Regions from separate parts of the Microbacterium natoriense genome, predicted to be linked through region 1. Evidence: predicted binding sites of a transcription regulator. Region 1 holds the regulator's gene; each other region holds the start of a gene.
The links. Region 1 encodes HrcA, which represses chaperone genes, less so after heat shock. Its sites were predicted from a motif close to TTNGCACTCGNNNNNNNCGAGTGCNAA; they were not measured.
Positions count from the first base shown of each region.

Region 2: groL (chaperonin GroEL) is a predicted target of HrcA. The motif match lies at 1,755-1,781, and genes of this name have one in related genera.
Region 3: groES (co-chaperone GroES) is a predicted target of HrcA. The motif match lies at 2,184-2,210, and genes of this name have one in related genera.

Region 1 is NZ_JAUSXV010000001.1:2,963,876-2,968,144, reverse strand. Features, by position in the region: gene hemW (radical SAM family heme chaperone HemW) at 1-485, shown strand, start outside; gene QFZ53_RS13935 (carboxylesterase/lipase family protein) at 482-1,897, opposite strand; gene hrcA (heat-inducible transcriptional repressor HrcA) at 1,969-2,997, shown strand; gene dnaJ (molecular chaperone DnaJ) at 3,034-4,146, shown strand; gene QFZ53_RS13920 (16S rRNA (uracil(1498)-N(3))-methyltransferase) at 4,149-4,269, shown strand, end outside.
Region 2 is NZ_JAUSXV010000001.1:3,528,469-3,532,737, forward strand. Features, by position in the region: gene groL (chaperonin GroEL) at 99-1,718, opposite strand; gene QFZ53_RS16720 (LytR C-terminal domain-containing protein) at 1,843-2,337, opposite strand; gene QFZ53_RS16725 (DUF3263 domain-containing protein) at 2,431-2,688, opposite strand; gene QFZ53_RS16730 (DUF2332 domain-containing protein) at 2,698-3,690, opposite strand; gene msrB (peptide-methionine (R)-S-oxide reductase MsrB) at 3,747-4,151, shown strand; gene QFZ53_RS16740 (nitroreductase family protein) at 4,148-4,269, shown strand, end outside.
Region 3 is NZ_JAUSXV010000001.1:1,694,922-1,699,190, reverse strand. Features, by position in the region: gene QFZ53_RS07780 (ABC transporter substrate-binding protein) at 1-648, opposite strand, end outside; gene rarD (EamA family transporter RarD) at 793-1,725, opposite strand; gene groES (co-chaperone GroES) at 1,802-2,098, opposite strand; gene QFZ53_RS07765 (class I SAM-dependent methyltransferase) at 2,235-3,515, shown strand; gene QFZ53_RS07760 (hypothetical protein) at 3,517-4,269, opposite strand, start outside.

The sequences.
Region 1 (4,269 bases):
ACGAGCTCGCCGACTCCCGGCTCGCCGCAGCCGGCTTCGAATGGTACGAGGTGAGCAACTGGGCGCGTCCTTCGACGACCTCGGGGACCCAGCACGACAATCGCTCCCGTCACAACCTGGCCTACTGGCGGGGGAGCGACTGGTGGGGTTTCGGGCCGGGCGCCCACAGTCACGTCGCGGGGCTCCGCTGGTGGAACGTCAAGCACCCGGCGGCCTATGCGCAGCGTCTCGCCGCTTTCGACTCTCCGGCCGCGGGCACCGAGCGTCCGGATGACGAGGCTCGGATGCTGGAGCGGGTGCTGCTGCTGAGCCGGCTCGCCGAGGGCATCGCGGTCGCCGATCTGCCCGCTGACAAGCGCTCGCGGGTCGCCGGGCTGATCGCCGACGGCCTGGTCGACCCGGCAGCCGCGGTGCACGGCAGAGTGCGTCTGACCCTGCGGGGCCGACTTCTCGCAGACGCCGTGGTGCGCGAGCTGACCGACTAGGGGAGCAGGTCCATCGCGGTCGTCCGCCGCTGGGGGACCGTCGTGCTGACGGTGTCGAAGAGCCGCGTCAGCCGATCGGGGCCGTACACGGGCCAGCCGGGGTCTCCCGTCTTCACGAACGAGATCCACGACGCGTGCATCTCCGTCGCGAGTTCGCGAGGAGCATCAGGGCCCGCCAGGCGCTGCGCTTCCTCGTCGACGAGCCGGTCGAAGACGAAGCCGAGCTCGAGGGCATGCGCCGCACGCAGATCGCGCACCGGGCTCCGCCACGCGAACTCGTACACGTGGGTCGGGGCCGTGCGCGCGCGTGCGACGCGGCTGAGCGGCGCGCGCAGCATGATGTCGGTCGCGAGCTGACCGAAGATCTCCCCGGTGGACGCGCCGGGGAACTCCGCCCGATAGGCCGCGACGGCGCGCCGGGGGATGCGCAGGGCCAGGCATGCCAGCAGCAGCTTCACTGGACGGATGGCGGCGAGCGCTGCGGGAGCGAACCACAGTCGGTACTCGTCGGTGTTGCTGCCGATCAGCAGAGGCGTGTCGATCTCGCCCAGCACCTCGTGCGGCGAATGGGGCAGGCTCTCCGGATCGATCGCGAACTGGAAGCCTGGGGCTCCACCGAGAGGCGACGAGCCGGCGGCCTGGTCGCGACGCGCTTCCAGCAGCTGATCCGGTGCGACACCGGCGAAGGAACGGCGGTCGGCGGCGATCCCGAGACGCTTGGCCAATTGCGCGGTGACGCGACCTGCTCGGCCGGCGCTCTGCGCCTCGAGCGGACCCGACTCGATGATCGCGCGTGCGATCAGGGCGCGCGAAGAGGGGCGTGCGAGCAGGCCCGCCACGATGGCGCCTCCGGCCGATTCGCCCATCGCGGTGATCTGCCCGGGGTCACCGCCGAAGGCGCCGATCTCCGCATGCACCCACTCCAGAGCGGCTGCGGCATCCTGCAGCCCGAGGTTGCGGGGTGCGCCTTCGAGGACCGAGAAGCCTTCGGAGCCCAGGCGGTAGTTGATCGACACGAAGACGATGCCGGCGCGCGCGAACGCCTCGCCGTCGTACAGCGGGATGGCGGATGCGCCCCGCTCCAGCGCGCCGCCGTGGATCCACAGCAGCACCGGAGCAGCCGACGCATCGGTCGGCGCCCACACGTTCGCGGTGAGGATCTCGTCGCCTTCGATGCGCACGGACCCGAGCAGCTCGCCGATCGCGCCGGGGTAGGGGAGCTGCGGCGAGGTCGCCCCGAATGCCGTGGCGTCCCGTTCGTCCTTCCACGACTGCACGGGTTGAGGCGCGCGGAATCGGTTGTCGCCGAACGGCGCGGCCGCGTACGGGATGCCGAGGAAGCGGCGGATGCCCGCCTCGGCCGTTCCCCGGACCGCGCCGGAGGAGAGGGAGACTGTGCACGGCGCTGGCATGAGCGCCATCCTAAGGTGTACGCGTTAGGATTGGCACTCTAGGTGTCAGAGTGCCAGACGGGAGGGATGCGATGGTCAGTGAACGAGGCCTTCAGGTGCTCCGGGCGATCGTGCAGGACTACGTCGAGACGCACGAACCCGTCGGCAGCCGTTCGATCGTGGATCGATATTCCTTCGGAGTCTCCGCGGCGACGATCCGCAACGACATGGCGCTGCTCGAAGACGAGGAGCTGATCACCGCACCGCACACGTCCTCCGGGCGTGTGCCCACGGACAAGGGCTACCGCGTCTTCGTCAACCACCTGGCACAGCTGCGCCCGCTCACGGTGGCGCAGCGAACCGCGATCGAGTCCTTCCTCACGGACCCCGCCGATCTCGACGACCTGATGGCCCGCACCGTTCGTGTGCTCACCCAGCTCACCGGCCAGGTGGCGCTCGCGCAGTATCCCTCCTTCGCGCGGGCCCACGTCACGCACCTCGAACTGGTGCTGCTCGCTCCGAACCGCATGCTGATCGTTCTGGTGACCGACGCCGGCGGGGTCTCGCAGCGGGTCACGGCGTTGCCGGAGATGGTGGACGAGTCGGATCTGGCCGTGCTGCGCGCGCGTCTGTCGGCCATGATCACGGGGCGGGCGGTGAGCGAGGCCGCCGAGCGTCTGCAAGGGCTCCTCGACGACGACATGACGAAGGACGCCGTGCTGCGCACACTGTCGAGCGTCGTGATCGATGAGCTGGGGGAGTTCCGTCAGGAGCGGCTGGTGATGGCAGGAGCGGCGACGCTCGCCCGCCGCGGGCAGGACTTCCGCGGCAGCATCCATCCTCTCCTCGAGGCGATCGAGGAGCAGGTGACGCTCCTGAGACTGATGAGCGAGATGGAGGCCGATGCCCATGGGCTGTCGGCCAGCATCGGCACCGAGAACGCGCCGTTCGGACTCGGTGAGGCGTCGATCGTGGCCAGCGACTACGCCGCCCCCGGCGGCACGGCGCGGGTCGGCGTGATGGGGCCCACGCGCATGGACTATCCGAGCAACCTCGCGGCGGCACGGGCCGTGGCCCGCTATCTGTCGCGGATGCTCGACGAAGACGAGGCGGGCCGCTGACGCGGCGCGCACGAAGACACACGCAGAAAGGCGATCGTGGCGGACCACTATGAGGTTCTCGGGGTGTCCCGGGACGCTTCCCTCGATGAGATCAAGAAGGCCTATCGGCGGCTCGCGCGTCAGCTGCACCCCGATGTGAACCCGGGCGATGACGCGGCAGAGCAGTTCAAGCTCGTCACGCACGCCTATGACGTGCTGAGCGACGAGGACTCGCGCCGACGCTACGACATGGGCGGCGGTGATGGGGCCTCGGCGAACTTCGGCGGGTTCGGCGGATTCGGCGACATCTTCGAGACGTTCTTCGGAGCATCACAGGGCGGCGGACGCGCCCGGCCGCGATCGCGTCGCGAGCGCGGCCAGGACGCGCTGGTGCGCGTGACCCTCGAACTCGACGACGTCGTCTTCGGCGCTCATCGCGACATCGAGGTCGACACGGCAGTGCTCTGCGAGACGTGTCAGGGATCGTGCTGCCAGGAGGGCACCTCGCCCGTCACCTGCGACATCTGCGGCGGCTCGGGCCACGTCCAGCGGCAGGTTCGGAGTCTTCTGGGCAACGTCGTCACCTCCCAGCCCTGCGGTTCCTGCGAGGGCTACGGAACGACGATCCCGTACCCCTGCGGCACCTGTGCAGGGCAGGGTCGTGTGCGTTCGCGCCGCACGGTGTCGCTCGACATCCCGGCCGGCGTCGAGACGGGGCTGCGGCTGCAGCTCCCGGGCTCCGGCGAGGTCGGCAAGGCCGGCGGCCCCAACGGTGACCTCTACGTCGAGGTGACCGTGAACCCCCACCCCGCGTTCAGCCGCGACGGCGACGATCTGCTGGCGACGCTCGAGGTGTCGATGACCGATGCGATCCTCGGCACCGAGACCACGATTCAGGGTCTCGACGGCGAGGTCGACCTCGAGATCCGCTCCGGAGTGCAATCCGGCGACGTGCTCACGATCAAGGGCCGCGGCATCACCCCCCTGCGCGGCACGCAGCGCGGCGATCTCCGCGTCGGTGTGCAGGTCGTCACGCCGACCAGGATCGACGCTGCGCAGCGCAAGCTCATCGAGGACTTCGCGAAGAAGACGAAGGCGCCCGCCCCTCAGCTGGCGCAGTTCCAGCAGGGGCTGTTCTCGAAGCTCCGCGACCGCTTCCGTTCGCACTGACGATGACGCTGCACTTCCTGGTCGAGTCGTCGACCGACTCCGATGCCGGCGACATCGTGTCGCTGACAGGCGCCGAGGCCAAGCACGCCGCCGTGGTCAGGCGTCTGCGGGTCGGAGAAGCCG
Region 2 (4,269 bases), 560 kb from region 1:
TGTCTACTGAACTCTGGGTTCCTGAGCCGGGGCCCCGCGCCCGGAGGCTCCGGGCAGCGCGCTGGCGCTGTCTGGAGTGGGGCGTGGGGATCGAAGGATCAGAAGTCCATGCCGCCCGACGGGTCACCCATCGGAGCCGAAGCCTTCTCGGGCTTGTCGGCGACGACGACCTCGGTGGTGAGGAAGAGGCCGGCGATCGAAGCGGCGTTCTGCAGAGCCGAACGCGTCACCTTGGCCGGGTCGATGATGCCCGCGGCGAACATGTCGACGTACTCGCCGGTCGCGGCGTTCAGACCGTGCCCCGACTCCAGCCCGGCGACCTTGTTCGCGACGACACCCGGCTCGAGACCGGCGTTGAGAGCGATCTGCTTCAGCGGAGCCTCGATCGCGACGCGGACGATGTTCGCGCCGGTCGCCTCGTCGCCCGTGAGCGAGAGAGCGTCGAGGGCCTTGGTGCCCGACTGGATCAGCGCGACGCCACCACCGGGGACGATGCCCTCCTCGACGGCTGCCTTCGCGTTGCGGACGGCGTCCTCGATGCGGTGCTTGCGCTCCTTGAGCTCGACCTCGGTCGCCGCACCCGCCTTGATGACGGCGACGCCGCCGGCGAGCTTGGCGAGACGCTCCTGCAGCTTCTCGCGGTCGTAGTCGCTGTCGGTGTTCTCGATCTCACGACGGATCTGCGTGACACGACCCTCGATCTGGTCTGCCTCACCGGCGCCCTCGACGATCGTGGTCTCGTCCTTGGTGACGATGACCTTGCGTGCACGACCCAGCAGGTCGAGCGTGGCGTTCTCGAGCTTGAGGCCGACCTCTTCGGTGATGACTTGACCACCGGTGAGGATCGCGATGTCCTGCAGCTGCGCCTTGCGGCGGTCGCCGAAGCCGGGAGCCTTGACGGCGACCGACTTGAAGATGCCCTTGAGCTTGTTCAGCACGAGGGTCGCGAGAGCCTCGCCCTCGACGTCCTCGGCGATGATGACGAGCTCCTTGCCGTCCTGGATCACCTTGTCGACGATGGGCAGAAGGTCCTTGATGTTCGAGATCTTCTGGTTCGCGATCAGGATGTAGGCGTCCTCGAAGACCGCCTCCTGACGCTCGGGGTCCGTCACGAAGTACGGGTTCAGGTAGCCCTTGTCGAAGCGCATGCCCTCGGTGAGCTCGAGCTCGGTGCCGAAGGTCTGGGACTCCTCGACGGTGACCACGCCTTCCTTGCCGACCTTGTCGATCGCCTCGGCGATGAGCTCGCCGATGGCGGGGTCAGCAGCCGAGATCGATGCGGTCGCGGCGATCTGCTCCTTCGAGTCGATCTCCTTGGCGCTGGACAGCAGCTCCTCGGTGATCGCGGCGACGGCCTTCTCGATGCCGCGCTTGAGCGAGATGGGGTCGGCGCCGGCCGCGACGTTGCGCAGGCCCTCGCGGACGAGTGCCTGAGCGAGGACGGTGGCGGTGGTGGTTCCGTCACCTGCGACGTCGTCGGTCTTCTTGGCGACCTCCTTGACGAGCTCCGCGCCGATCTTCTCGTACGGGTCGTCCAGCTCGATCTCCTTGGCGATGGACACACCGTCGTTCGTGATCGTGGGAGCGCCCCACTTCTTCTCGAGCACGACGTTGCGACCGCGCGGGCCGAGCGTCACCTTGACGGCGTCGGCGAGGATGTTGAGGCCGCGCTCGAGGCCGCGGCGGGCCTCCTCATCGAAAGCGATGATCTTTGCCATGAGTTTTGTCGTCCCTCCTGGACGTAGACGTTGGGTTTAGCACTCAGAGTGAGAGAGTGCTAACGCCATTCTGGCACTCGACACCTTCGAGTGCAAGCCGCCGGAGAGGGAGACGGGCACCGCCTCAGGGCGCCGGCGTGTCCTCAGGGGCGGCCGGAGCAGAACTTACGCGGTCGAGGCCGATGACGACGGTCATCTGCTTCTGGTCGGTGGTGTTCTGATCGGCGTAGAAGTCGCTCTGCTCGACCTCTGCCCCGCCGAGGAGGTTGGCGAGTCCGATCGCCGCCAGCTCGTCAGCTGCGTCGACGTAGTACACCGTCGTCGTGGAGAAATCCTGGCTCGTGCTGTCGCTGGCGAACACGATGCCCGCCGGCCAGCCGCTGTTGATCAAGGTGTCGCGCATCTGCGTGTCGAGCCCCTCGTCGGTCGTCGCGTTCAGGATCACGACCGAATAGCTCGTGTCGACCACGCCGGTCTCGATCGGCGTGGGAGTGGAGCTCGGCACCGCCTCGGGGAACAGGCTGATGCGCCCCATGACCACGAGAGAGCCGAAGATGCCGCCGATGATGAGCACGAGAGCGGCCACGAACGACCACAGCAGAACGACCCAGCCGTTCATGCCCGGAGCCTCGGCACGGTGCGCCCCTACTCGTCCAGTCGAACGGGGGACGTCATCGAATCGGTCTCGAGTGGGCTTGGACACCCCTCGATGCTAGCCGACGAATCCTGGAGACCGTGTGGAGCGCTGGAACGCCCGGGCGTCGCGGATGCGACGGAGTCGGGCGACCAGCATCGGGTCGTATCTCAGCGCCTCTTCCGAGTCGATGAGGCGGCCCAGCAGCTGGTAGTAGCGTGCCGCGCTCATTCCGAGCTGGGCGCGGATCGCCTCCTCCTTCGCGCCGCTGTGCCGAGGCCACAGGGTCTCGAGCGCGAGGATGGCGCGGTCGCGCTCCGTCATCTCACCCAGCATGGGAACAGACTAGATCGCCGTGGCGTGCATGCCTGCGCGCCACTCCCATCGGCGCCCGAGCGGGTCGGATGCCGCGCGCACCGCACCGTCGAGGGCGACGACGAATCCCGGCCAGGTCGCGGCGTCGACCGCGGGTTCCCATACATCCAGGAGCCCTGGTGGATCGATCGTGATCCATCGGGCGGGCAGCCCGCGGATGCGCTCGACGAGCGCCGTCCTCGGCTCGCGCGGGATGTGCACGAGCACACCCGGCGTCGTGATCACGAGAGTCGCGTCGGCGGGCGCCGAGCGCGCGAGCGCGTCGACTTCGGCGAGCGCGTCGCCCGCGATCAGCAGGGGCGGATCGGATGCCGCGATGTCGAGTGCCGCGGTGAGGCGCTGCTCGCGCCCCTCCTCCCCCGGCCACACGAGTCCCTGCAGCCAGCGCCGGTCGCGGTCGTCAACCGCATCGAGAGGCGTGAGGTCGATGCCGGCGCGCCACACGACTCGCGGCAGGCGCATGGGCGGCAGGGCTCCCGTGACGACGCTCTCCAGCACCACCGGCGACGGGCCCGATTCCGGATCGAGCGTCCGCCGCACAGCGCCGGCCGCATCGATGAACCGGTACGAGTAGCGGTCGGGGTACAGGCACAGCCCTGCCGACGCCCCGATCTCCAGCAGCGCGATCGGCCCGTCGATCTCGCTGAGGACCGGGAGCAGCGGGGAGAGCCGCAGCGGCTCGTTGGTCTGCAGCCGCCTCGCCGTGCACTCGGCGACGATGTCGTCCGCGTGTGCGAGCACGAAGTCGCGCCACGCGCCGAAGCCGTCCAGGCCTGCCCCGAGCATCCGGGTCACGGCGAACACCAGCGGCGGCTGTCGCCTGTTCTCGGGTATCCGTTCGATAACCCGACTGACCGCATCATCCGCGGCGACGCCGCGCGCCCACTCGGCGTACAGTTCGCTGCGCCCTGGCGCCTCCTCCTCGGCGAAACGCGCGTATCGTCGCTGCACGGCATCCGTCATCCCTCCATTCTCGTCGCACTGCGCCCGGTCACAGGCAGACGCGAGAGAATGGGTCCATGTCGTACAGCGTGGACAAGACCGAAGAACAGTGGCGCGAAGAACTCGGCGCCGATCAGTACGCAGTGCTGCGCCAGGCCGCGACCGAGCGTGCATGGACCGGCGAGCTGCTCGACGAGAAGCGCGCCGGGCTCTACACCTGCGGCGCGTGCGGTGCCGAGCTCTTCAAGAGCGGTACGAAGTTCGACTCGGGGTGCGGCTGGCCGAGCTTCTACGAGTCGATCCGCCCCGAGGCGGTCGAGCTCATCGAGGACACGAGCTTGGGCATGTCGCGCACGGAAGTGCGCTGCAGGAACTGCGGTTCACACCTGGGCCACGTCTTCCCCGACGGCTTCGGCACGCCCACCGGCGACCGCTACTGCATGAACTCGATCGCCCTGAACTTCACGCCGGACGCCGAGTGAGCGCGCTCGAGGCGGTCCGCTCTCGCCAGTCCTGGTCGAAGGTCACCGAGCTCGCACCGGGCCGAGAGGAGCTCCTGCAGCTCGTTGCGGCCGCCGGCCGGGTCGCCGACCACTCCTC
Region 3 (4,269 bases), 1.3 Mb from region 1:
GACGACCTCGCCGCCGGTGCCCTCGAACGTGCTCTTGATCGCCGCGTCGAGGCCAGTGCCGTAGGCGTCGTTCTGGTAGATGATGCCGAGCGTCTTGTGGCCGTCCTCGGCGATCAGGTTGCCGAGGACCTCGCCCTGAAGCAGGTCGCTGGGGGCGGTGCGGAAGTAGAGGCCCTTGTCGTCCCAGCTGGTGAAGTCGGGCGAGGTGTTCGACGCCGAGATCTGCAGGATGCCCGCGGCGACATTGCCGTCGAGGATCAGCTTGGAGACGCCGGATGCCGCGGCGCCGACGATCGCCGACACGCCTGCGCCCTGGAGCTTGGTGATCGAGGTCTCGTACGCCTTGGTGTCGGTGTCGCCCTCGTCTTCGGCCGTCAGGTCGATCGTGATACCGGCCTTGGCGTCGTTGATCTCCTGCACTGCGAGTCCGACACCGGACTCCATGGGCGGGCCGAGGAAGGCGAGCGATCCGGTCTGCGGAAGCAGCGATCCCAGCTTGAGGGTGAGGTCGGTGGCGGGCTTGCCGCCATCGTCACCGGAATCGGACGGCGTGCTGCTCGCGCAGCCCGACATGACGAGTGCGGATGCGCTGACCAGCGCGATGCCGGCGAGGACCTTCGCTGTGCGCGAGCCCTTCAGTGCGTTCATGATGCTCCCTTGCGTAACTGAGCGTGGATCGTGACCACGATCGGGTGCTCTAACCCTAGAACGCGAGGTGCGCGCGCAGGGGTCGCAAGTGTTTCGGTGCGTTAACGATCCGGTACCGGGTTTCACGCGATGTGCGTCCCGGAATCAGACGAGTTCGGGGCGTTCCACTCGGCGTCCGCGGCGGGAGGCGAGGAGCATGTCGACCACGAATACGGCGATCGCGATCCACACGAGGGTGAATCCGGCCCAGCGAGCGGGCGGCATGGCTTCGCCGAGCACGACGACGCCGAGCAGGAACTGCATGATCGGGGTGATGAACTGGATCATCCCGATCAGGGTGAGATCGATCCGACGGGTGCCTGCCGCGAACAGCAGCAGCGGAACCGCGGTGGCGACGCCCGCGAACGCGAGGAGCACGGCGTGCCAGGCGCCGTTCTGCCCCATCGTGATGCCCTCAGGCGTGGTGGCGACGAGAATGAGCTGCACGACGGCGATCGGGATCAGCCAGAAGGACTCGAGGGTCAGCCCGCTGACGGCATCCACCGCTGGTCCGATCTTCTTCTTGATCAACCCGTACACCCCGAACGACGCCGTGAGCGACAGGGCGATCCACGGAAACGACCCGTAGACGACGATGATCACCACGACGGCTATAGCGGCGATGCCGATCGCGACCCACTGTGCGACCCGTATGCGCTCACGCAGCACGAACACGCCGAGGAGCACGGTGGTGATCGGGTTGATGAAGTAACCGAGACTCGTCTCGACGACATGACCGTTGAGAGTGCCGATCACGAAGACCTGCCAGTTGACGTAGATCAGCACGCCCGCGAGCGCGGTGAGGGCGAGAAGCTGGGGCCGGCGGATGATCGCGCCGAGCGCCTTCCACCCGCGGGTGACCGTGAGCAGGACCACGCAGAACACCAGCGAGAGCACGACGCGCCATGCGACGAGCTCCCAGGGTCCGGTCGGTGTCAGAAGCAGGAAGTACAGCGGCAGCAGACCCCAGAGGAGGTATGCGGCGATCGCGTACAGTGCCCCCGTGGTCCGGGTGGCGCTGGTCGCTTCTGAGGTCACCACGCAACCCTATGCCCGGGCAACGAAGAAGGCCCGGATGCCGAAGCATCCGAGCCTTCTCGTCTTGTACGCCGTATCAGCGGACGACGACAGCCAGCACGTCGCGAGCCGACAGGACGAGGAACTCGTCTGCGCCGAACTTCACCTCGGTGCCGCCGTACTTGCTGTAGAGCACACGGTCGCCCACGGCGACATCGAGCGGGACGCGGTTGCCATTGTCATCGATGCGGCCGGGGCCCACGGCCACGACCTCGCCCTCCTGGGGCTTCTCCTTGGCGGTGTCAGGGATGACCAGGCCACTCGCGGTGGTCTGCTCGGCCTCGACCTGCTTGATGACGATGCGGTCCTCGAGCGGCTTGATGGAAACCGACACGGTCTACCTCTTCTTTCTTGACGATGACACGAAAGACTCGTTCGCACTCTCAACCCGAGAGTGCTAATCCAGTCTAGGCGGTCGGCTGGCACTCACGCAATGCGAGTGCCAGCCACCCGCCGCCTAAGCTGAGCAGGTGGAGATGTCCGAGCTGCGCGCCCTGCTCACCCCCGACGGTCTGGAGCTGCTCGACGCCCTGGGCCCGATCGAGTCGACGGGCGAGGTCGCGAAAGCGGTGTCGCGGCTTCGCGCCGCCGGGCACTCGCCTGATCTGGTGTCGGCGGTCGTCGGTCAGGCGCATCTGCGCGCGAAGGCGACCGCGAAGTTCGGCGAGTTCGCCCAGCGGATGCTGTTCACCCGCGCGGGCCTCGAGCAGGCCACGAGACTCGGAGTCGGCGCCCGCCACGCCCAGCGACTCCGCGCGGCCGGCATCACGGCGGTGGCCGACCTCGGCTGCGGCATCGGAGGAGATGCGCTCGCGTTCGCGGGGGCCGGCCTCGAGGTGCTCGCCGTCGACGCCGACGAGGTCACCGCGGCCATCGCCGCCTACAACCTCGCCCCGTTCGGCTCGGAGGTGCGACACGGTACGGCCGAAGACGCGTACGCCGCGCTCGGAGATGTTCCCCTCCCTCGGTCGGATGCTTCGGATTCCGCCGAGGCAGGCGCACAAGACCGAGGGAAGCGCGCGGCGCAGAGCGGTGCTCGAGCGATCTGGATGGATCCGGCCCGCCGCACCTCGGGGCACAGCGAGACTCGGCGCGTCTCGGCCGAGGACTACTCCCCCTCGCTCGACTGGGCGTTCGACGTGGCCTCGCAGGTTCCGACCGGCATCAAACTCGGCCCCGCGCACGACCGCGATGCGCTCCCCGCCGACTGCGAAGCTCAGTGGGTGAGCGCCGATGGCAGCGTGGTCGAGCTCGTCGTCTGGACGGGCGTCCTCGCGCGCCCCGGCATCCGTCGCTCCGCCCTGGTCATCCGGGGCGACCGCTCGTACGAACTCACCTCTGGCGCCGACGCCGAAGACGCACCTGTGCGCGAGCTCGGCGCGTACCTGCACGAGCCCGACGGAGCCGTGATCCGCGCCCGCCTGATCGGCGACGTCGCCCGGAGCCTCGACGCGGGCATGCTCGACGAGCACATCGCCTATCTCACGTCGGATGCCGCGTTCACGAGCCCCTTCGTGCAGTCCTTCCGTGTACGCGAGACGATGCCGGCGAATCCCAAGGCGATCAGCGACGCGCTCAAGCGCCACGACATCGGCACGATCGAGATCAAGAAGCGCGGGATGGATGTCGATCCGGCGGCGTTCCGCAAGAAGCTCACCCTCAAGGGCGCCGAGACGGCGACGCTCATCCTCACGCGCGTGGGCTCCCGGAGGCTCGCGATCCTCGCCGATCGGGTGCCCGCCGCGTCGTAGGTCATCCGTCGGGGTCTGTCACCTCGATCGGGTCGCCGGTCTCGGTATCGATCACGATCGTCGACGCGCCGCCGGCGTTCTCGGTGATCGTCAGATAGGGCGTTCCCCAGTTCGTGAACTGTGCGGACACTTCGATGCGCCCGTTCTCGTCTTCGGCCGTGAGGGTGAGCCCGTCTTGGAGGGTGTCGGATTCGAGGCCGCAGGCGGTCGCATCGAGTGCGTCGACGATGAGGCAGCGCTCGTTCTGGTCGGAGTCCGTGAAGCGGTAGGCGATCCAGGCCGGCTGCTCGCGGACGTACCCGACGACCGAGACGCCCGCGAGGTACCCTTCGTCGATGAGCGCCTGCGCGCGCGTGCGCTCGTCCCCCTCGAACTGGTCGAGCATCGAGGCGTCGTTGTCCCAGCGCTGGATGGCGACCATAGGCTCTCCCGCGGTCGAGAGCATCCCGTAGGCGTTGATCGAGGCTCCGAAATCGCCCTCGGCCGCGTCCTCCTCTGGCGGGAGGGAGATGGTGGCGTTCAGGCCGTAGGCGAGGTTGACGTCGTCGGCCCGCGCGCATCCGATCTGACTCTGTCCGGCGGCCTCGAGCACGAGGCAGTTCTGATCGCCGTCGCTCTGTGTGCCGAACCACACCAGCGCATCGTCGTCTCGCGCGACCGCGCGCAACGTGCCCTCATCGAACTCGTACTTCTCGTCGAGTTCGAGCTTGTGCTGCACCTCGTCTTCCGTCAGGGCGACGGCATCACGCACGCG